4 regions of the Rossellomorea sp. ABR4_004 genome follow, and region 2 is predicted to be linked to each of the others. Evidence: predicted binding sites of a transcription regulator. Region 2 holds the regulator's gene; each other region holds the start of a gene.

Region 1 (5,121 bases), on a different contig from region 2:
AGGGGCATTGGATATGCAGAGCGGAATTGCCGTACACATGGCGAATCTCTTGTACTATACGGGAAAGGAAACACCAGATGGACATTTACTCTTCCTATTTAATGGTGATGAAGAAAGTGAACATGCCGGAATGATTGCCGCTTTAAGCGATCTCTATCGTTTGAAAAAAGAGGGCTTTGACTATTTGGCAGCGATCAATACGGATTTCATTTCTCCGATCTATGATGGAGACTGCAAACGATATATTTACACAGGTGCTGCAGGAAAGCTCCTGCCAAGCTTTTATATTTATGGAAGAGAAGCCCATGTAGGGGATGTGCTGACATCCATCGATCCCACTGTAATTGCTTCCAAGGTCAATCTTGAAATCAACCAGAACCTGGATTACCTGGAGGATATACCAGGTGAATTCACCCTGCCTCCATCTTGCCTGTATTTCAAAGATGACAAGCATACGTATAATGTTCAAACCCCTTTGAGCGCTTCTCTATACTTTAACTATTTTGTATATGAGAGAACTGCCCGGGAAGTCCTCTACGATATGAAGAGGGCAGCATTAAAGGCAGTGAGTGAATTGGAAGAACGCAGCAAAAGACAGTTTGAGCAATATCGGAGCTATCATGGTTTCCCGGAAAGGGAGTTTTCATGGGAAGTGGAAGTGCTGACGTTAAGGGAGTATATCTTCTGGTTGAAGGAAAGAGGCATTGATCCGGATCCTGTCATGAAAAAGGTCTTTTATGATTTGGAGGGAGAAGACAGAAGAACGATTGCGTATGCCATGGTGGAAGCACTGCAGCATCTGGATCCCGATCGAACGCCAAGAGTGATTATTTTCTTCGCACCGCCATTTTTACCTCATAACTTTGTGAATGAAGAAAATGAGTATGGCAAGAGGGTGAGAGAAGCGTTAGGGAATTGCTTAAATGATATAGCCAAAGAAACTGGCGAAGAATTTGTCATTAAACGGTTTTTCCCGTATCTGGCAGATGGCAGTTTTCTCTCTCTTCATGAAGAAGACGAGGATATTGACGTATTCAAGAAGAACATGCCGCTGATCAATCAGTTGTATCCTGTTCCCATCGATATGATCAGAAAGCTGAACATTCCTTCTATTAATATCGGCGTGTACGGAAAGGATGGCCATCAGTGGACAGAGAGAGTGTATAAACCTTACACCTTCTCAGTGCTGCCGGAGATTATCCAGCGTGTGACGAAGGATTTATTGATGATATAACAGGACCCATAAAAATAGAGAGGACATTCGCTTTGGGATGTGCCTCTCTATTTTTATTGATTGGAATTTAGTTTGTGCAGGTTTTGAAATTTTGTAAAATGGCCGGATTATTGGTGATTTGGCTGGATCGTTAGGAAATCGATGAAAAACTAGTCCATCCACGCCCCATTCTATACTAACTGTGTTCTGGAATTGTCACAAAAAGGTCAATCCTAAAAGATGCACAAAGGGAACAAGTCTACTATAATAGAGTTATGAATTTGTGAACTATTTCACTAACTTTTGACCTTGGAGTTGAGAAGAGGTATGAAAGAACTAAATAAATTGGCTAAGCAGCAGAAATCATCCATGATGACACTATACGGAACATCCCTATTAATGGGGGGAATCGTGATTGGACAAGCTTACTTGCTGGTTAGCATTGTAGATAAGATGTTTATAGAGAGAGAGGAATTTCAAGACATCTTCCTAATGCTGGGTGCATTGCTTCTTATTTTAGTAGGGAGAGCAGCCCTCACGTATGTGAATGGAAGAATAGGAATCAGGATGGCTTCGAACGTTAAGGGCGACTTGAGAAAACGGCTCTTGAATAAGTGGGCAAAGAATCCACTGCAAGCGTCCATTCAAGGGCAGTCTGGACAAAAAGTCAGTACGATGATGGATGCTGTCGATGGGCTGGATGGGTATTACAGTCAGTACGTACCCCAAAGAATTCAAACGACCATCGTTCCGTTAATACTTTTAATCACCATTTTTTCTGAGCATATTTATACGGGTCTGATCATGATCATTACGGCCCCGTTCATTCCTCTGTTTATGGCGATTATTGGAGTGATGACAAAAAACAAATCCGAAAAGCAAATGGATAAGCTGACGGCTTTTTCTGGGAGATTCCTCGACACACTGCAAGGATTGACTACCTTGAAGCTCCTTGGTAGAGGGAAACAACAGAAAGAAGGGATTCGTTCTGCCAGTCTTGACTTTCGTGAAGCAACGATGGAAGTGCTAAAAACCGCGTTCTTATCTTCCTTGATGCTAGAGTTTATTTCCATGTTAAGCATTGGACTGATTGCTCTTGAGGTAGGGCTCAGATTGGTCGTCTTTGAAAGCATATCATTCTTCACCGCTTTCTTCGTTCTGGTGCTTGCACCGGAATTCTATTTATCACTAAAAGAGCTTGGGCAAGCCTTTCATACTGGCCGGGGAAGTATGGGGGCAGCGAAGAAAGTCATGGAGGAGCTTGAAGAAAACGATCGACCTGTGCATTGGGGAGGGAAGGAGCTCGATTCAATTAAGGCACCTGCCACAATTGAATTGCGTAATGTCGGGTTTTCCTACGGTGATAAGGGATTGGTTCTTCAATCCATTTCGGCGGTCTTTCCTCCCGGCAGCCAAGTGGCGATCGTCGGTCACAGCGGAGCAGGGAAAACAACCCTTCTTCATCTTTTAGCAGGACTTCTTGAGCCCTCTGAGGGAGACATCGTGATTGATGGACATTCGAGAAGTGAATATAGAGAAAGCGACTGGTTTGATCAACTGAGTTATATTTCACAGAATCCGTATTTATTCTCAGGCACAATCTCAGAGAATATTGGAGTTGGAGGAAGAGAAGGAGTCACCCGGGAAGAGATTGAATACGCTGCTGAAAAAGCAGGAATCTCACAAATGATTGCAGGTCTCGATAAAGGGTTTGACACACTGATCGGTGAAGGGGGGAGAGGGCTTTCAGGAGGAGAAAAGCAGCGCATTGCCATAGCCAGGGCTTTTCTCAAAAAACCTTCTCTTATTCTCTTCGATGAACCGACAACAGGATTGGATCTTAAAACCGAGGGAATCCTTCAAGCCTCCATTCAGGAATTATCCAAGGATTCAACGGTGATTACAGTCGCTCACCGCTTGCATACAATTCGTGAAGCGGATTATATTCTGTTTTTGGAAAATGGGAAATTAGCGGGTATAGGAAATCATGAGGAGTTAATGAAGTCCTCTTCACGCTATCATGGGATGGTGACAGCACAGCAAGGGGTGAATACATGATGAAAGAGTTAGGATTTGTCGTAAAGCTGATGATGAAGGAAAAGAAGGATATAGTGTATTCAATTCTTTTTGGCTTCCTGGCCGGAATGACCTCTGTCGGATTATTTGCTTCCAGTGGTTATTTAATTTCTAAAGCAGCTTTGGAAGTACCTCTTTACGCACTGACGGTGATGATTGCACTCTTGAAGCTATTCGGTTTTACAAAGGCGCTAAGCCGGTACGCGGAACGTTATTTTTCCCACCGTGCAACATTCACGATTCTGGCTAATTTACGAGTCTCGATTTATGAAGCAATCGAACCGTTAGCGCCGGGAATTTTCGGTCGATACAGAAGCGGAGATCTTCTCTCAAGAATTGTCGGGGACGTAGAGAGCCTCCAGAATTTCTTTCTTAGGGTCTTTTATCCGCCGATCATTCTGGTGATGGTGTTCTTAAGTACGATTTTGTTTACGATGTTTTATTCTGTATCTGTTGCATTGATTCTTCTTGTGGGCCTTCTGCTGACGGGATTCGTTGTCCCTGCCTATTTTGCTTTTAAACAGAGGAAGATTGAAGTGACTTTAAGAGAAAGACGGGGGGAGTTGTCTACTGAAGTAACGGAATTTCTATATGGATTCAGAGACCTGAAGATCTATCAGAGACTGGAGGATAAAGAAAGAAGTCTTGTTCATGCATCAACAGGCTATGTGAGTGAACAGGAACGTGAGGGTATCCATTCCCTCTTTAGTCATTCAACCAATATCCTGGTTTCGCTCCTTATTTCATGGATCGTTTTAGCTGCAGGGGCATATTCAGTAGGTTCAGGTCAATTGGACGGCCTATACCTTGCTATGCTTGTCATGATCTCATTAACCGTATTCGAAAACGCCACACCCATGGCAATCCTCCCTTCACACTATGAAGATTCCCGCAGAGCGGCAGCCAGGCTTTCTTCAGTCATTCCAGAAGAGAGCATCGAGAGGGACGGACCTTCATTTGGCGGGAAACTTGGCGGGGATGGTCCGTCCTTTCACCTGAAGGATGTAAGCTTTTCCTTTGAAGGAGAGGAAAGAAAGGCATTGGATGGTGTTGATCTTAAGCTGCCTGCAGGTTCGAAAACAGCGATTGTAGGACCGTCGGGGTCAGGGAAATCAACATTGCTTCAATTGTTGTTAAACTTTTACTCGACAGATCAAGGTTCGATTTTCGTGAATGATGCTTCTATTAAAGATTTCGATAAAGAGACGTTGTGGGAGCATGCCAATGTGGTTCTTCAAGAAAATCATTTCTTCTACGGTACTTTAAGGGATAATCTTATGCTGGTGCGTGATGGACTGACAGACGGAGAAATGGAATCGGCATTAGATAAAGTGAAGCTGAGCCACTTTTCGTTAGAAGACACGGTACTGGAAAAAGGAGAGAATCTTTCTGGAGGGGAAAAGCAGCGATTGGCCATTGCAAGGGCACTATTGAAGGGGTCACCCTTATGGCTGCTGGATGAACCGACGTCTTCGGTCGATGCGTTGACGGAGAAAGAGATCTTTGACCATCTGTATAAAGTGACAGGTGGAGGCACGTTGATTCTGATCTGTCATCGTTTAACCGGTCTTGAAAACATGGACCAAATCGTCGTCATGGATCAAGGGAAGGTTATAGAAGCAGGAAGTTTTGATGAGCTCATGAGTAAAAAAGGCTACTTCTTTGATATGAAACAGATTGAAAAGAGCGTACTCTTTTAACAGATTGAAAAAGCCGCATCCCCTGAGGATGCGGCTTTTTCATAGGCTTATTCCGCCCAATCAATCAAGTTACGGATATCTAAACGATCTGATTTTCTTGCTTCTTGAAGTGGTTTTCCGATTGTAATCAGC
Region 2 (5,121 bases):
ACCGAATTTTTTCTCAAGTACCACGTTACGTCCTTTTGGTCCAAGAGTTACTTTTACTGCATTTGCTAATTGATCGACACCGCGAAGCATGGAACGGCGTGCTTCTTCGCTGAATTTAATATCTTTAGCCATTGTTAAAGTCCTCCTCTTATTTAAATAAAGTATTGTTTATATACGAAGTTTGATTATTCGCCAACTACAGCCAGAATATCGCTATCACGAAGGATCAGGTATTCTGTGCCTTGGTATTTCACTTCTGTACCAGCGTATTTAGAGAAAATGATTCGATCGCCGACAGCTACCTCAAGAGCAACGCGCTCACCGTTGTCAAGAATGCGACCAGTACCTACAGCCATCACTTTACCTTCTTGTGGCTTTTCCTTTGCGGAATCCGGTAGCACAATACCGCTTGCTGTTTTTTCTTCTGACTCAACTAGCTCGATAACGACGCGATCACCTAGTGGTTTTAACAAGTGAAACAACCTCCTTGAAATTATGTAAATGATATTTATTAGCACTCGCTTGTTGTGAGTGCTAACACAACTATTATATTAATTAATTCGTTTTCATTTTGCAAGAGTCCTGCTTAAAATTTTTTTCGTCATATTTCTCTTTTTTTCACACCCTCCTATACTATGCCTTCTCATATGGCTTTATTACTTAAGGCGATTGAAGTGTGACAATTCTTACAAAACCCTCAGATTTGAACAGTTCCTCTTTTCTTAGTAGAATTGTACAAGAGTGAGTTCAAGATGGAATGAAGTTGTTCCTCATCTAACAGGTGCTAAAGGAGATCATACGTTGAAAAAACATTTCGGATATATCTTAATTACCTATATTGTCATGCAGCTTTCAAGCGTTGTAGGCATACCTTTACTATTTAAAATTGGTGTGGATGTCCTAGGTCAGCCCGAAGATACAGTTAGGAATGTTGTTCCGGGATACTGGCTCGTGATCAGCTTTACCTTAACCCTGCTCGTTGTGTGGAGCATTCTAAGGAAGAGTGAAACAAGTACAGGACTCGAACGAACCTCTCCCATGAAAGCAGGGGGGTCCATTGTATGGGCTGTAGTCGGAATCTTTATGGCGTTCATTGCTCAATCCGTCGCCATACAAGTCGAGTATGCGCTGGGAATCGAGATGGGATCTGAAAACACTCAGATGATTATCAGTATTATTGAAAGGGTACCTCTTTCAATGATGGTCGCTGCAATCATCGGACCTATACTGGAAGAGATTGTATTCAGAAAGATTATCTTCGGTGTTCTTTATGAGAAGATGAATTTCTTCTTCGCCGCATTAATCAGCTCTGTTATCTTTGCCCTTGCTCATTTTGAGCCTGAGCATGTGATCTTGTACTCTGCTATGGGCTTTACGTTTGCGTTTCTTTATGTCAAAACGAAGCGGATCCTGGTTCCAATATTTGCCCATGTTGCCATGAATACAACGGTCGTTCTAATGCAATCTATCTATAAGGATGAAATTGAAAAGATGATCAACGAAGCTGAACAAATACAAGGATTTATTGGAGGATTATTTCTATGAGGAGATCACCATTATTCTCAGGCGTGATCTATCTCCTTCTCGGTGTGCTCTTCACATACTTTGCTGTGCAAAATGTACAGGATGATGGTTGGGGATTTTTCACTTATATGCTCGTTTTTCTGGCAACCCTTGATTTTGGGTCCGGGTTGCGGATGGTGCTGCTGCATTTCAAAATCAAAAAGAAAATAGAGAATAAAAAATAAGGATTGATCATTTGATCAATCCTTATTTATATCCTCGAACTGTTCCATTTCAAGCTTTTGTTCTGCTTCTAACACCTTTTTATATCCAATTTTAGAAATCCAAATACTGATTTCATAAAGAAGAAGCAAAGGAACAGTTACCATTAAATGGGAGACGATGTCCGGCGGTGTAATAAAAGCCGCGACGACTAACAATATGAAGTACGCCACTTTTCTCATTTGCGCAAGCAGCATAGGGGTAATAATCCCCAGGCGTGTCAGAAACAGCATAATAACCGGCAGTTGAAATAGAAACCCAAATGGAATGGTTATTTGAAACAGGAAATGAAAGTATTCATTAATTCCAATCACTTGCTGGATATTCAGATTGGTAGATAAACCCATCATGAATTTCACAACATATGGAAACAAGATAAAATATGAAAATGACAATCCACCTAAGAAAAGAATGACAGAAATCGGTATGTAACTAAGCGTTACCTTCCTCTCTTTCTCATATAAGCCTGGACTTACGAACGACCATACTTGAAATAAAATGATGGGTGATGTCATGATGATTGCAATAAACATGATCATTTCCATATAGATTTTGAGAGGGTCTGTAATCCGAAAGGCGTTCATCGTCAATTCTTTCGCTTCATCCGCGTGCTGCAAATATCGAATCAGCGGCTCCGCAAGAAAAAAGCTCACGATTACCGCTAACAAGAAGAAAACGACTACAAACATGAGTCGTTTTTGCAATTCTCCTATATGTTCATAGACTGTCATGTCTCTTTGACTTTGACTCATGGCGTTCATCCTACCCTACTTAGCTTTTTTACTATTGTCGTCCTCATCATCTGCTAAGCCCTTTGTTGCATTTTTAAATTCGCGTAATGTATTACCAGCTGCTTTCCCTAACTCAGGCAATTTCTTTGGTCCAAAGATCAGTAAAGCAACAACCGTTATCAGTACGATACTACCTGCACCTAACATAATGAGACACCTCCTCTTTTACCATTCTATCATAACGTATATACGAATCATTTTCTATTCGGATATGATTCCATCTTGTGACATTTCCGTGTCATCCTCTGAATAATGCTTTAAGAAGTATACCAGTGATTGAAGCTCCACTGCCAGATCAATATGATGCACGCGAATATGGTCCGGCACGGTTAATCTCGCAGGAGTGAAATTCAGGATCCCCTTAATATTAGAAGAAACCAATCGGTCTGTGATATTTTGAGCAGATGATGCCGGAACCGTCAGAATGGCCACTTCAATATCATGCCCTTCAAGGCCCTCTTCTAAATCATCTAAATGAAAAACGGGTACATCGCTGATTTGTGTCCCAACCTTCTTTTCATCTACTTCAAAAGCCATTTCAATCTTAGTATTATTATTTTTTATGAAATTATAATGAAGAAACGCTGTACCGAGATTTCCTACACCTATCAGCACAACTTTCGTAATGGCATCTTGATCTAATGTCTTTCGAAAAAAGGATAGCAGGTAATTGACATTGTATCCATAACCCTTTTTACCTAACGCACCAAAATAAGAAAAATCTCTGCGTATCGTGGCAGAATCAACCTTCACCGCTTCACTCAATTCTTTCGATGAAACCCTCTGCTTTCCCGACGAGTACAGATTCTTGATAAAGCGATAATATAGCGGAAGGCGCTTAGCCGTTGCCTGTGGAATTTTCGTTGTATCCTGGTTCATATTGTATTCCCCCACATCTATTCAAAACCTCTGATACCGCTTCCAAAATAGAAAGCATACAGAATTTAAAACTCTACTACCCATCATACACTATATTTTATCCTAAGTGTACGAAGATTAATAGTCGATTTATTGCCGTCCCCCTCCCAAATACGGTACACTAGCACTATGAAATAGAGGTGAAACGTCATGATTCTACTACAAGTGAATCAATTAACGAAAAACTTTGGTGCCGATAATATCCTATCAAATATTAAGCTTGAAATACAGACAAGAGATCGGGTGGCTCTCGTCGGACGCAACGGAGCGGGAAAGTCGACTCTTTTAAAAATAATTGCAGGTCATCTCTCCTATGATTCCGGAGACATCACGAAACCAAAAGGGGTTTCCATTGGGTACCTGGCTCAGAATACCGGCTTGGAGTCCGACCTATCCATTTGGTCGGAAATGCTGACCGTCTTCGAGGAATTGCAGAGACAGGAAAAGCAATTAAGAACATTGGAGCAGCAGATGGCCGATCCTTCGGTGTATGAACAAGACGAACTCTATCAACGCGTATTAAAAGAATACGATGAGCTTCAAGTCAGGTTCAAGGATTCCGGTGGTTACCAATATGAAGCCGATATCCGCTCTGTCCTTCACGGATTGAATTTCGCAGATTTCGATTACGAAACAAAGATATCCACATTGAGCGGTGGCCAGAAAACCCGTCTCGCCCTTGGGAAACTTCTTTTAACCAAACCTGACATTCTTATTCTTGATGAGCCGACCAACCATCTTGATATTGAGACTTTATCGTGGCTTGAGACGTACCTTCAAAGCTATGAAGGAGCCGTCCTGATCGTTTCCCATGACCGGTACTTCCTGGATAGCGTCGTCAATCAAGTGTATGAGATTTCCCGGAATCGAAGCAAGAAATACCACGGTAACTACAGTAAATACCTTGAACAGAAAGCAGAAGACTACGAAAAGGATCTCAAGATGTTCGAGCGCCAGCAACAGGAGGTCGCGAAACTCGAAGACTTCATTCAACGGAATATCGCCCGTGCTTCGACGACCAAGATGGCCCAAAGCCGCAGAAAAAAGCTGGAACGAATGGACAAGATGGATAGACCTTTAGGTGATGAGAAATCTGCCAACTTTGCTTTTCAAATTGATCGCCCAAGTGGAAATGATGTTCTTCACGTCCAAGACCTCACCATCGGATATGGACAAGACGAACAGATTTCATCTCACATCGACTTCTCTGTTAAAAAGGGAGACAGTATCGCTCTTGTTGGTCCAAACGGTATCGGGAAATCGACCCTTTTGAAAACATTGGTCAATAAACTGCAACCTCTGGAAGGAGCATTTAAATTCGGATCAAATATTTCGATTAGTTATTATGATCAAGAACAAGCCGAACTATCTTCAAATAAGACCGTCTTAAATGAACTGTGGGACGAATACCCAATGAAAATGGAAAAAGAAATCCGCACTGTACTTGGAAACTTCTTATTCTCAGGGGAAGATGTCTTAAAGCCTGTTTCCACACTAAGTGGTGGAGAGAAGGCACGTTTGGCACTTTCCAAGCTCATGATGGAAAAAGGGAATGTCTTGATCCTGGATGAACCGACGAACCATCTGGATCTGGACAGTAAAGAAGTGCTGGAGAATGCCTTGATTG
Region 3 (5,121 bases), on a different contig from region 2:
GATCGACCTGCGTTCACTAGGACTGACTGGGAAAATCGCTGAAAAAGTCCTTGATGAAATCGGGATTACCGTTAATAAAAACACGATTCCATTCGATCCTGAAAGCCCGTTCGTAACAAGCGGTGTCCGTATCGGAACGGCAGCTGTTACATCCAGAGGCTTTGGACTAAAGGACATGGACGAAATTGCTTCCATCATGGCGCTGACTCTTAAGAACCATGAAGACGAAGCGAAACTGGAAGAAGCACGCAAACGTGTCATTGACTTAACAAGCAAATTTGAATTATATCCGGAAAGATAATAGATGACCTCTCCACCAAAGAAGGACCTTCCTGGTGGAGAGGTTTTTTTGATGGGGAATTAGTAGAGAAGTAGGTTTTCAAACATATAGTTGCCGATTGTTATGCGATTTTGAGTGGAATACGGCCGTTATGGGCGAAAATCCGGCCGATTCAGACATTAATCCAGCCGATTAACATAATTAACTAAATCTCACGAGAAATACTCCAGCCTACACGTCTTTGTCCCACACCCCTCATCTCAATTCTAACGATTCCATTACACTTCCCATCTCATGTTGCTCTTAAATTGTCTTTTATGTACAATAGTCTGAGGTGTAAAGGAAGTAGACAAACTATTTTTACATAAAATCGAATTTAAAGGAGAGAGTCGAATGGGCAAAGTATATGTATTTGATCATCCGTTAATCCAACACAAATTAACGTTTATTCGTGATAAAGAAACAGGTACGAAGGAATTTCGTGAGCTTGTTGATGAGGTAGCGACACTGATGGCGTTTGAAATTACACGTGATTTACCATTAGAGGATATAGATGTGGAAACGCCAGTAAGCAACGCAAAGGCCAAGACTCTTGCAGGTAAAAAGTTAGGGATTGTTCCTATTCTGCGAGCTGGGTTGGGAATGGTTGATGGGATTCTTAAACTGATCCCGGCTGCAAAAGTAGGACATGTTGGTTTATATCGTGACCCGGAGACTCTTAAACCGATTGAATATTACGTAAAGCTTCCAAGTGATGTGGAAGAGCGTGACTTCATCCTGGTTGATCCAATGCTTGCCACAGGAGGATCTGCCGTTGAAGCCATCAACTCATTAAAGAAGCGTGGCGCCGTAAGCATCAAGTTCATGTGTCTCGTTGCTTGTCCTGAAGGGGTAGACGCAATCAAGGAAGCACATCCTGACGTTGACATCTTCATTGCGGCTCTTGATGAGAAGCTGAATGAAAAAGGATACATCGTTCCTGGTTTAGGGGATGCTGGAGATCGTTTATACGGTACGAAATAATTTGAAATAAACAGGAAAGCCGGATTATCTATATTTGATAACCCGGCTTTTCTATTTATATAACGCCTAATTCCTATTGTAATTTAGTTGGAAGTATTTACATTAAATTCAAGGGTTACTCATAAAAAGAATTTTCTATATAATGGAGGGGTATGTGAAGATAGAATTCTATGTATACGTGAGACAAGTCGGCTCCGCTTTTCGATTGTCCAGCTCCGGGGGCTTGGGGCTCGAGGTTATAAGATAAATTAACCAAAAAGGCAAAGGGTGCTTTTCCGGTCAATTCGTCTTATGCTTGTCGCCTCTGACCAACCCGCCTCTGCTTTTATGTAAATGTGTTTAAAATGTGAACAATTTGGAAACGCGTGGATAGGTTGTGAACTTTTTAACTTGAACTCATTGACATAGATAATACCCTATTGTATGCTTACAAAGGGTATCAAATGATAAGGTTTTCACAAGGGTTGAACCCTTATGGAAACGGTTTTTCATCATTTGTACAGTGTGAACGATTTTCCACTAAATCACATGTGTGGAGATGAGAAAAAATGCGTCAAAATGATCGACGCCCGTATCAATCGATGGTCTTGTATTCTGCTATTCTTTCCCAGCTTGTTGGTTCTATCTTAATAGGGATCTTCGGCGGGAGATGGTTAGATGGAATATGGAGCACCACACCACTTTTCTTAATTATTGGACTACTCCTTGGGCTCGCAACAGGAATCTACACCATGCTCCGTACAGTCCAACATTTCAATTCGGGAGATTAATGTATGCCAGAACTTCAGCAAGTGTTTAACAGGCATCGTAAGTACATATTTTTCCTCCTTTCCCTTTACGTCCTCGGTTGGGGTTTCACTTCCTATCAGTCTATTTTCCTTGGGCTTATTTTGGGGACAGGCATCAGTCTGTTTAGTCACTGGCTGATCATGAGGAGAACCGTGCGATTCGGTGATGCAGTAGAATCTGGTCAAAAGGTTCGGTCTTTAGGAACCTTCTCAAGGATGGCAGGTGCGGCCTTTGCAGTCATTATTGCAACGGAATACCCTGAGCACTTTCATCTCCTGAGCGTCATTATGGGATTAATGACAATTTACCTTGTCATTATGATAGATTATTTTATTCAGCAGCTTTTAGCTCATAAATAGCGGGGAAGAGAGGTGAATTTCATTGCATCATGAAAATCCTACAGCCGAGTTTCTAGGGTTAACTTTTAACCTGGCGAACGTTCTGATGATCACAGTGGCGAGTGCCGTTGTTTTCTTAATTGCCGTTCTGTCAACTCGTAGACTGGCCATGAAACCGACCGGAGTGCAAAACTTTATGGAGTGGGTCATGGACTTTGTCAAAAATATCGTGAAAAGTAATATGGATTGGAAAACAGGTGGTCGTTTCCATCTCCTTGGACTTACTTTGCTCATGTACATTTTCGTTTCAAACATGTTAGGACTTCCGTTCTCGGTAGTCATTGACCACGAATTATGGTGGAAGTCACCAACAGCGGATCCAGTTATTACTATGACCCTGGCGGTTATGGTCGTTGTGTTAACGCACTATTATGCAATCAAGATGAAAGGCTTCGGTGAATACGGTAAAGACTTCTTCAGACCTATGTCGTTCTTATTCCCGCTGAAGATCATTGAAGAATTTGCCAACACACTAACGCTTGGTCTTCGTCTTTACGGTAACATTTACGCTGGGGAAATCCTGCTTACACTACTGGTAGGAAGCCTCGCTCATATGGGAGCAGCCGGATTACTGGGTGCCATTATCCCAACGATTGTATGGCAAGCTTTCTCAATCTTTGTCGGCGCAATCCAATCATTTATTTTCGTTATGTTAACGATGGTTTATATGGCTCACAAAGTCAGCCACGACCATTAATATATACCCTGTTCAAAATTGAACAAAACTACTCAAAACATTTTTTTATACATTTAAAGGAGGAAATTCAGAATGGGTCTTTTAGCAGCAGCAATTGCAATCGGTTTAGCAGCACTAGGTGCAGGTATTGGTAACGGTCTTATTGTTTCACGTACGGTAGAGGGTATGGCTCGTCAACCGGAAGCTCGTGGAATGCTTCAAACTACAATGTTCATCGGGGTTGCGTTAGTAGAGGCGATTCCTATCATCGCAGTAGTTATCGCATTCATCGTAATGGGTCAATAATAGCAGTTTAAAGTTCAAGATGGCGAAGATCATTCGATAAGAACCTTCGCCATTCCTTTATGTTTAGTACTTATGAACAATTGACTATGAATGATACGGCATTTGCCGATATTGTACAGCTTTTCTTTATGGAAGGCATTGACTCTTGAAGGGAGTGAAACCGCGTGCTTACAAACGCATTTGTCCTTGGAGCTGGTGGCGGCTTTACAGGTGGAGATATCGTATTCCAGCTTGTTATGTTCCTTATCCTTCTTGCGTTACTGAAGAAGTTTGCTTGGGGTCCTTTGATGGGCATCATGCAAGAGCGTGAGAATCACATTGCAGGCGAAATAGAAGCGGCTGAACAAAGCCGTCTAGAAGCAAATAAGAGCTTAGAAGAACAGCGTCAACTTTTAAAAGAGGCTCGTCAAGAAGCGCAAGCGATGATCGAGAACTCTAAGAAGCAGGGCGATGAGCAACGTGAACAAATCATCATTGCCGCTCGTCAGGAATCTGAGCGCTTGAAAGAATCTGCGAAACGTGAAATCGAGACGCAGAAAGAACAAGCGATGGCAGCATTACGCGAGCAGGTTGCTTCACTATCTGTTCTGATTGCATCGAAAGTGATTGAAAAAGAACTTTCTGTTCAAGATCAACAGAAGCTGATCAACGATTATATTAAAGAGGCAGGAGAAGAGCGATGAGCTACTCTACAGTCGCAAAACGCTATGCGTTAGCTCTTTTCGATATTGCCAAAGAACAAAATCAATTAGAAGCGATTGAACAAGAGCTTCGTGCAGTGAAATCCGTTTTTATCCAAAATAAAGAATTAAGCATTCTTTTGGAAAATCCGAAGTTTTCGACGGATAAGAAGAAAGACATGTTGAAAGAAGCGTTCTCAAGCGTTTCAGTACCAGTATTGAATACACTTCTTCTTATGACTGATCGTCATCGTGAAGATCAGGTAGTGGGAGTTGTCAATGCATTCATCGAGCTTTCTAATGACGCTAGAGGAATCGCAGAAGCAAAGGTGTACTCCGTACGTGCTTTAACAGAAGATGAGAAGACAGCAATCTCAGCTTCTTTTGCTAAGAAAATTGGGAAACAATCATTAAGAATTGAGAATGTGATAGACGAGAACATACTTGGCGGACTTAAGGTCCGTATCGGCAACCGTATTTATGACGGAACTCTTGCCGGTAAGTTGGGTCGTCTTGAGCGTGAACTTGTTCGTTAACTTTCGTATAAATGAGGGGTGAAATTCATGAGCATCAAGGCGGAAGAAATCAGCGCGCTGATAAAAAAGCAAATTGAAAACTATCAGTCTGAGATGAAAGTAAGCGATGTAGGTACAGTTATCCAAATCGGTGACGGTATCGCTCGTGCTCATGGCCTCGACAATGTCATGGCTGGAGAGCTTGTTGAATTTTCTAACGGTGTCATGGGTATGGCGCAGAACTTAGAGGAAAACAACGTAGGTATCATCATTCTCGGACCATTTACTGACATTCGTGAAGGCGATGAGGTTCGTCGTACTGGACGTATCATGGAAGTTCCAGTAGGACAAGAATTAGTAGGTCGTGTTGTAAACTCACTTGGACAACCAGTTGATGGATTAGGTCCAATTGCGACAACGAAAACACGTCCAATCGAAGGTGGAGCACCTGGTG
Region 4 (5,121 bases), on a different contig from region 2:
GTCTTTTTGTTGTATGTACAAACAAATGATGATATTATTTGTACATACAAATAAGGAGTGATAGAAATGAATACATTAGTTTTAGTTGGACATCCAAATTTACAGGAATCACGAATGAACAAAGCCTGGACAGAACGTTTGGAAAAAGAAGAGAGCGTTACAGTGCACGATTTATATAAGGAATATCCAAACATGGACATTGATGTTGAGAGAGAACAAAATCTTTTGTTGGAACATGACCGAATCGTCTTCCAATTCCCATTCTTTTGGTACAGTACACCAGCGATCTTAAAAGAATGGCAGGATAAGGTGCTGGAATACGGTTGGGCTTATGGAGCAGATGGAACGAAGCTTCACGGAAAAGAATTCTTAGTTGTGACTTCAACCGGCGGTCCGGCAGGGGCATATCGATCAGGAGGATTCAATCACTATTCCATGAGCGAACTGTTGAAACCACTGCAGGCTACTGCTAACTTAACGGGAATGGCATTCTTGCCTGCTTATGTTGAGCATGGGGTTAGAATGTTAAGTAATGATGAAGTGGTTGCGTCTGTCGAGAGAGTGATAGCCCATGTAGTAAATCCAGAGTTGAAGTTTGGACGATAGTTTGGGGAGAGCTCATTCGATTTAGGGATGGGCTCTTTAGTATATTTATGAGTGAAGAGGTAATGTTTAAAGACGGATAAATAGTGGAAAGCGAGGTCCGTCCCTCTCTACTATATTCAAACTGCCAAAGTATTGGTATACTTTGGCAGTTTGTTGTTTATCGGGTTTGGTATTCTACTGTCAAGATGGCTGTGACGCCGATTTGTCCTGGTTGCACGGTGGTACTTTCTTCAGCGGCTTTCACAAATCCAGTTGTTACAAAAGGGGTGGCCATTGGGCTTGATTGCTCTGTGATGGATATTGGCTGGGGACCTAGCTGTTGCCCCGATTGGCTCGATAATGTGAGTGCTTTTTGGTATGCCTTTTGATATGCGGAAGTAAGGGCTAACTGATAGGATTCAATAGGATTTGAATTGACAAATTGAATGTTTTCTACCCGATTCGCTCCGCTCTTTATGGCATCATCCATAATCGCACCCACTTTTTCAATATCTTTTAAAGTAACGCGAAATACTTGGCGAACCTCATATCCTGTAAAAATTTGTTTCCCGTCCTCATAATTGTATTGCGGGAATACTTGATAGGTGGAGGTTTGAATATCTTTTTGTGACACACCGTTATTCAATAGTGATTGTACGACTTGAGTGGATTGTTGTTGGTTCTGGTTTTGTGCCGTTTCAAGTTCTTCATCTTTCGTGACAACACCGATAGAGACAATGGCTTGATCGGGATCCACATAAAGTGTATGCTCTCCAGTTACAGTAATCGTCCCATTGGTGTTGCCGGTTCTATAGTAAGGATATGAATACATGAGCAAACCTACACGCAAGTAAAGGATTCAATTTTATCTAAATCGATGCCGAAGTATACCCATGTGAATCCGATCCATCTCCACCCGGCAATGGAACGGCGCCCAACAAAGACAGGATAAAACCAGAAAGCATCTCTTCGTAACCAAATATACGTGTAACGGAATAAACATCTTCTGATGGCACCCGGGTCTACTGCAAAGACACTTGGTCCACCTTGTGTTCCTTGCATCACCGTTTTTTGTGGTTGGAAGTTCGGTGGTGGTCCGGGTGGTGGTTGATTTTGTCCGCCTTGCCCTCCTGCAGGTGGTGGTGAGCTTGGTGCGCCTTGTCCTCCACCAGGAAAGCCAGGAAAGCCAGGAAAGCCACCGCCCGATCCTTGACCTCCACCAGGAAAGCCGGGGAACCCGCTACCTCCCCCAGGAAAACCAGGGAATAGTTGTCTGTAATCGTACATAGAAGAACCTCCTCATAAAGAATTCTCTTTATCATATGAGGAGGTCCAATGGGCGTGCGTGTCTAATCATTTTAACGAAGGGAGTGAATCAAGAATTCATCGCTTTTTTCATCACATTTTTTAGCGTCTCTGCAGAGTGATCGAATTGAGCTTTTTCTTTGTCACTTAACGGAAGCTCGACGACTTTTCTGATACCCTCACCATTAATGATGGCAGGGACACCGATGTATATGTCTTCCTGATCATATTCACCTTCAAGGAGGGAAGAAACGGTTAAAATGCTATTTTCATTGTTAAAGATCGCTTTGGTAATCCTGGCAAGACCCATGGCAATGCCGTAATAGGTTGCGCCTTTCCGTTCAATGATGTGATAGGCTGCATCTCTTACATTGACGAATATTTCATCGAGCTGTTTCTGAACGTCATTCTGGTGGAGATCAATCAACTCACTTAAATGACTTGCACCTACAGTCGTGTGGCTCCAAACTGGAAACTCCGTGTCGCCATGTTCTCCCATAATATAGGCGTGAATATTCCGTGTATCAATATCAAAATGCTCTCCGACTAAGTAGCGAAGTCTGGCTGTATCGAGGATCGTTCCTGATCCGATGACTCTTTCTTTCGGAAGACCGGAAAACTTCCACGTTGCATACGTTAAGATGTCGACAGGGTTCGTCGCCACCAGGAAAATGCCGTTGAATCCACTATTCATGACAGAGTCTACAATGGTTTTAAAGATTTTCACATTCTTTTCCACAAGGTCCAAACGGGTTTCACCCGGCTGCTGGTTCGCTCCTGCCGTAATCACGACCAAGTCAGCGTCCTTACAATCACTGTAATCTCCTGCAGATATTTTCATAGGGGAAGCGAATGCAAGACCATGATTTAAATCACGTGCATCACCATCCGCTTTCTCCTTATTCAAATCAATCATCACAAGCTCATGTGCGATTCCTTGATTCAGAAGAGCAAAGGCATAACTTGAACCTACAAATCCCGTACCGATTAAAGCTACTTTGTTTGTACATTTGATTGTCATACGTCATCACCTATCCACTAAATATTTGTGAAAAATTGGTCACACCAATTTACCAATGGCCAGATAAAAATAAAGTAATAAAGCTTTAAGTATATGAATCTAGATATTGTGAAATTATTCACATACAAATAATAACACGAAACACATTGATATTCTACTCTGAAATATAGCATAACATACATAAATGTGAATAAGTTCACAAACTTGTCATACAAAGAAATGGACCCAGGTCCTTCCCTCAAAAAAAAGGGTTTTTTCTGATGGGTGATGAATGTATAAAGAAAGAGGAGAGGTATGGGAGGTGTGTGTATGAATGTCAGGAGTGGGGATTTATATATCCGTCCGTTAGAGGAGGGGGATAAATACACGTTGGCAAGGTGGTTGCAGGATCCAGTGGTGCTGGAGTTTTATGAAGGGAGGGACTGCCCATTCACTCTTCAGATGGTGGAAGAGAAGTTCCTGGCAGAGAGGGACGTCTTGGGTTGTCTGGTTGAGTACGAGGGGAAAGAAATCGGTTATCTCCAGTATTATCAACTAGATGAAGAAACAATGATACGATATGGTTACACGAATTTAGATGAAGTGATTTACGGTACGGATCAATTCATTGGAGAAGCGACATATTGGAACAGGGGAGTAGGGACGAAACTCATTCGAGCTGTAGTAGAGTACTTGCTTCAGAAGGAGGGTGTCCACCGCCTCGTGGTGGATCCCATGACTTGGAACACCAGAGCGATCCGTTGCTATGAGAAATGTGGATATAGTAAAGCAAGAATACTGCGGGAGCATGAGCTTCATGAAGGCGAACATCATGATTCCTGGTTGATGGAGTTCATTCCCGAATAAATGGGAGACTTTAAAATGAGTAGAAAAATAGAAGAAGCCATTGAATTGAGAGAGTCGGGAGAATACGCAGCTTCCATTGAAAGGTGGAAGCGATTGATTGGGGAAGAACCAGATAATGGCTTTCTGCATTACCAATGTGCGTGGAGCCATGACGCAATGGGAGTCGAAAGCGAAGCCGTTCCTTATTACGAAAGTTCGATTCAATTGGGACTGGAGGATAAAGATTTACAAGGCGCATATCTTGGATTAGGGAGTACATATCGGACATTGGGAGAGTATGAAAAAAGCAAATCCGTGTTCGAGAAAGGAATAGGACGATTTCCTGAAAATAAAGCGTTGACGGTCTTTTATTCCATGACCCTCTATAATTTGAACGAACATAGTCAAGCAATGGAGCTGCTGCTGACATGTATTGGAGAATCGTCACAAGAATCCACCATCGAACCTTATAAAAAGGCGATAACATTTTATGCCAGTCAATTGGACGTCGTGTGGAAATAAGAGTAGCTGTTCTGCACTTTTTTGTGGTTGGAAAGTAAGAAGGAGTGAATGAAGTTGGCAATAACTCAACTGTATCTGGTGAGGCATGCTCACTCGAAATACACCCCCGAGGAATTAACCAGACCCCTATCTGAGAAAGGTAAGGTGGATGCTGAGCATGTAACGGAATTATTAAAGATGGAAAAGATTGATGCAGTATGTTCCAGTCCTTATAAAAGGGCGGTGGAAACCGTTGAAGGGACAGCCCGCCATATTGGGCAGGGAATCAATTTGTATGAAGAATTGAGAGAACGAACTCTCTCCGGAAAACCTGTTCACAACTTTGAAGAGGCAATCTCATTGGTGTGGGAGGATCCTGCTTTTTCCTTGGAGGGCGGAGAGTCGAACCTCACCGCTCAAAAAAGAGGCGTACAAGGGATATTTAAGATCATTGAAGAATATAATGGGAAAAACGTTGTGATTGGAACACATGGTAATATTATGGTTTTGATCATGAGTTACTTTGATCCTCAATATGATATCAGGTTTTGGAGAAAGCTTGAAATGCCGGATATATATTGTTTAACGTTTGATGACAAAAATCTAAAAAGCGTCAAAAGAATATGGACACGACAATCTGAATTTGTACCACAAAAAGACCGTTCATTATGAACGGTCTTTCGAGTATCTTTATCGGGTTAATGAGGCAGGAATGCCAGCTGATAGAAGAACAGGACGGCAAAGATATACACGAGTGGGTGTACCTGCTTCCATTGCCCTTTTACTACTTTTAATAATGGATATGATATGAATCCCAATGCTATCCCGGTTGCGATGCTTGATGTCAACGGCATGCTTAGAATGATTAAGAAAGCAGGGAAGGC

What was found. The regulator Rex, encoded in region 2, represses fermentation and respiration genes when NADH is low (regulators of the CRP and FNR family bind a similar motif). The targets are predictions, from matches to a motif close to TTGTGAAATATTTCACAA.
Region 1: the regulator Rex is predicted to act here: its motif matches at 1,495-1,512, upstream of cydD (thiol reductant ABC exporter subunit CydD).
Region 3: the regulator Rex is predicted to act here: its motif matches at 1,678-1,695, upstream of ACXAF2_RS10910 (AtpZ/AtpI family protein).
Region 4: the regulator Rex is predicted to act here: its motif matches at 3,018-3,035, upstream of ACXAF2_RS12965 (L-lactate dehydrogenase).

What each region holds. Positions count from the first base shown of each region.
Region 1 is NZ_JBSWVM010000002.1:26,643-31,763, reverse strand. It holds gene ACXAF2_RS12940 (M20/M25/M40 family metallo-hydrolase) at 1-1,234, shown strand, start outside; gene cydD (thiol reductant ABC exporter subunit CydD) at 1,541-3,271, shown strand; gene cydC (thiol reductant ABC exporter subunit CydC) at 3,271-4,989, shown strand; gene ACXAF2_RS12925 (nitroreductase family protein) at 5,037-5,121, opposite strand, start outside.
Region 2 is NZ_JBSWVM010000004.1:140,891-146,011, forward strand. It holds gene groL (chaperonin GroEL) at 1-132, opposite strand, end outside; gene groES (co-chaperone GroES) at 186-473, opposite strand; gene ACXAF2_RS20705 (lysostaphin resistance A-like protein) at 802-1,545, shown strand; gene ACXAF2_RS20710 (YdiK family protein) at 1,542-1,748, shown strand; gene tatC (twin-arginine translocase subunit TatC) at 1,764-2,537, opposite strand; gene ACXAF2_RS20720 (twin-arginine translocase TatA/TatE family subunit) at 2,553-2,723, opposite strand; gene ACXAF2_RS20725 (redox-sensing transcriptional repressor Rex) at 2,778-3,455, opposite strand; gene ACXAF2_RS20730 (ABC-F family ATP-binding cassette domain-containing protein) at 3,645-5,121, shown strand, end outside.
Region 3 is NZ_JBSWVM010000001.1:2,154,826-2,159,946, reverse strand. It holds gene ACXAF2_RS10920 (serine hydroxymethyltransferase) at 1-301, shown strand, start outside; gene upp (uracil phosphoribosyltransferase) at 674-1,303, shown strand; gene ACXAF2_RS10910 (AtpZ/AtpI family protein) at 1,852-2,073, shown strand; gene ACXAF2_RS10905 (ATP synthase subunit I) at 2,077-2,451, shown strand; gene atpB (F0F1 ATP synthase subunit A) at 2,474-3,187, shown strand; gene atpE (F0F1 ATP synthase subunit C) at 3,260-3,472, shown strand; gene ACXAF2_RS10890 (F0F1 ATP synthase subunit B) at 3,637-4,155, shown strand; gene ACXAF2_RS10885 (F0F1 ATP synthase subunit delta) at 4,152-4,688, shown strand; gene atpA (F0F1 ATP synthase subunit alpha) at 4,716-5,121, shown strand, end outside.
Region 4 is NZ_JBSWVM010000002.1:33,534-38,654, reverse strand. It holds gene ACXAF2_RS12980 (NAD(P)H-dependent oxidoreductase) at 67-606, shown strand; gene ACXAF2_RS12975 (SIMPL domain-containing protein) at 764-1,417, opposite strand; gene ACXAF2_RS12970 (hypothetical protein) at 1,426-1,872, opposite strand; gene ACXAF2_RS12965 (L-lactate dehydrogenase) at 1,961-2,911, opposite strand; gene ACXAF2_RS12960 (GNAT family N-acetyltransferase) at 3,221-3,757, shown strand; gene ACXAF2_RS12955 (tetratricopeptide repeat protein) at 3,773-4,258, shown strand; gene ACXAF2_RS12950 (histidine phosphatase family protein) at 4,319-4,909, shown strand; gene ACXAF2_RS12945 (NCS2 family permease) at 4,936-5,121, opposite strand, start outside.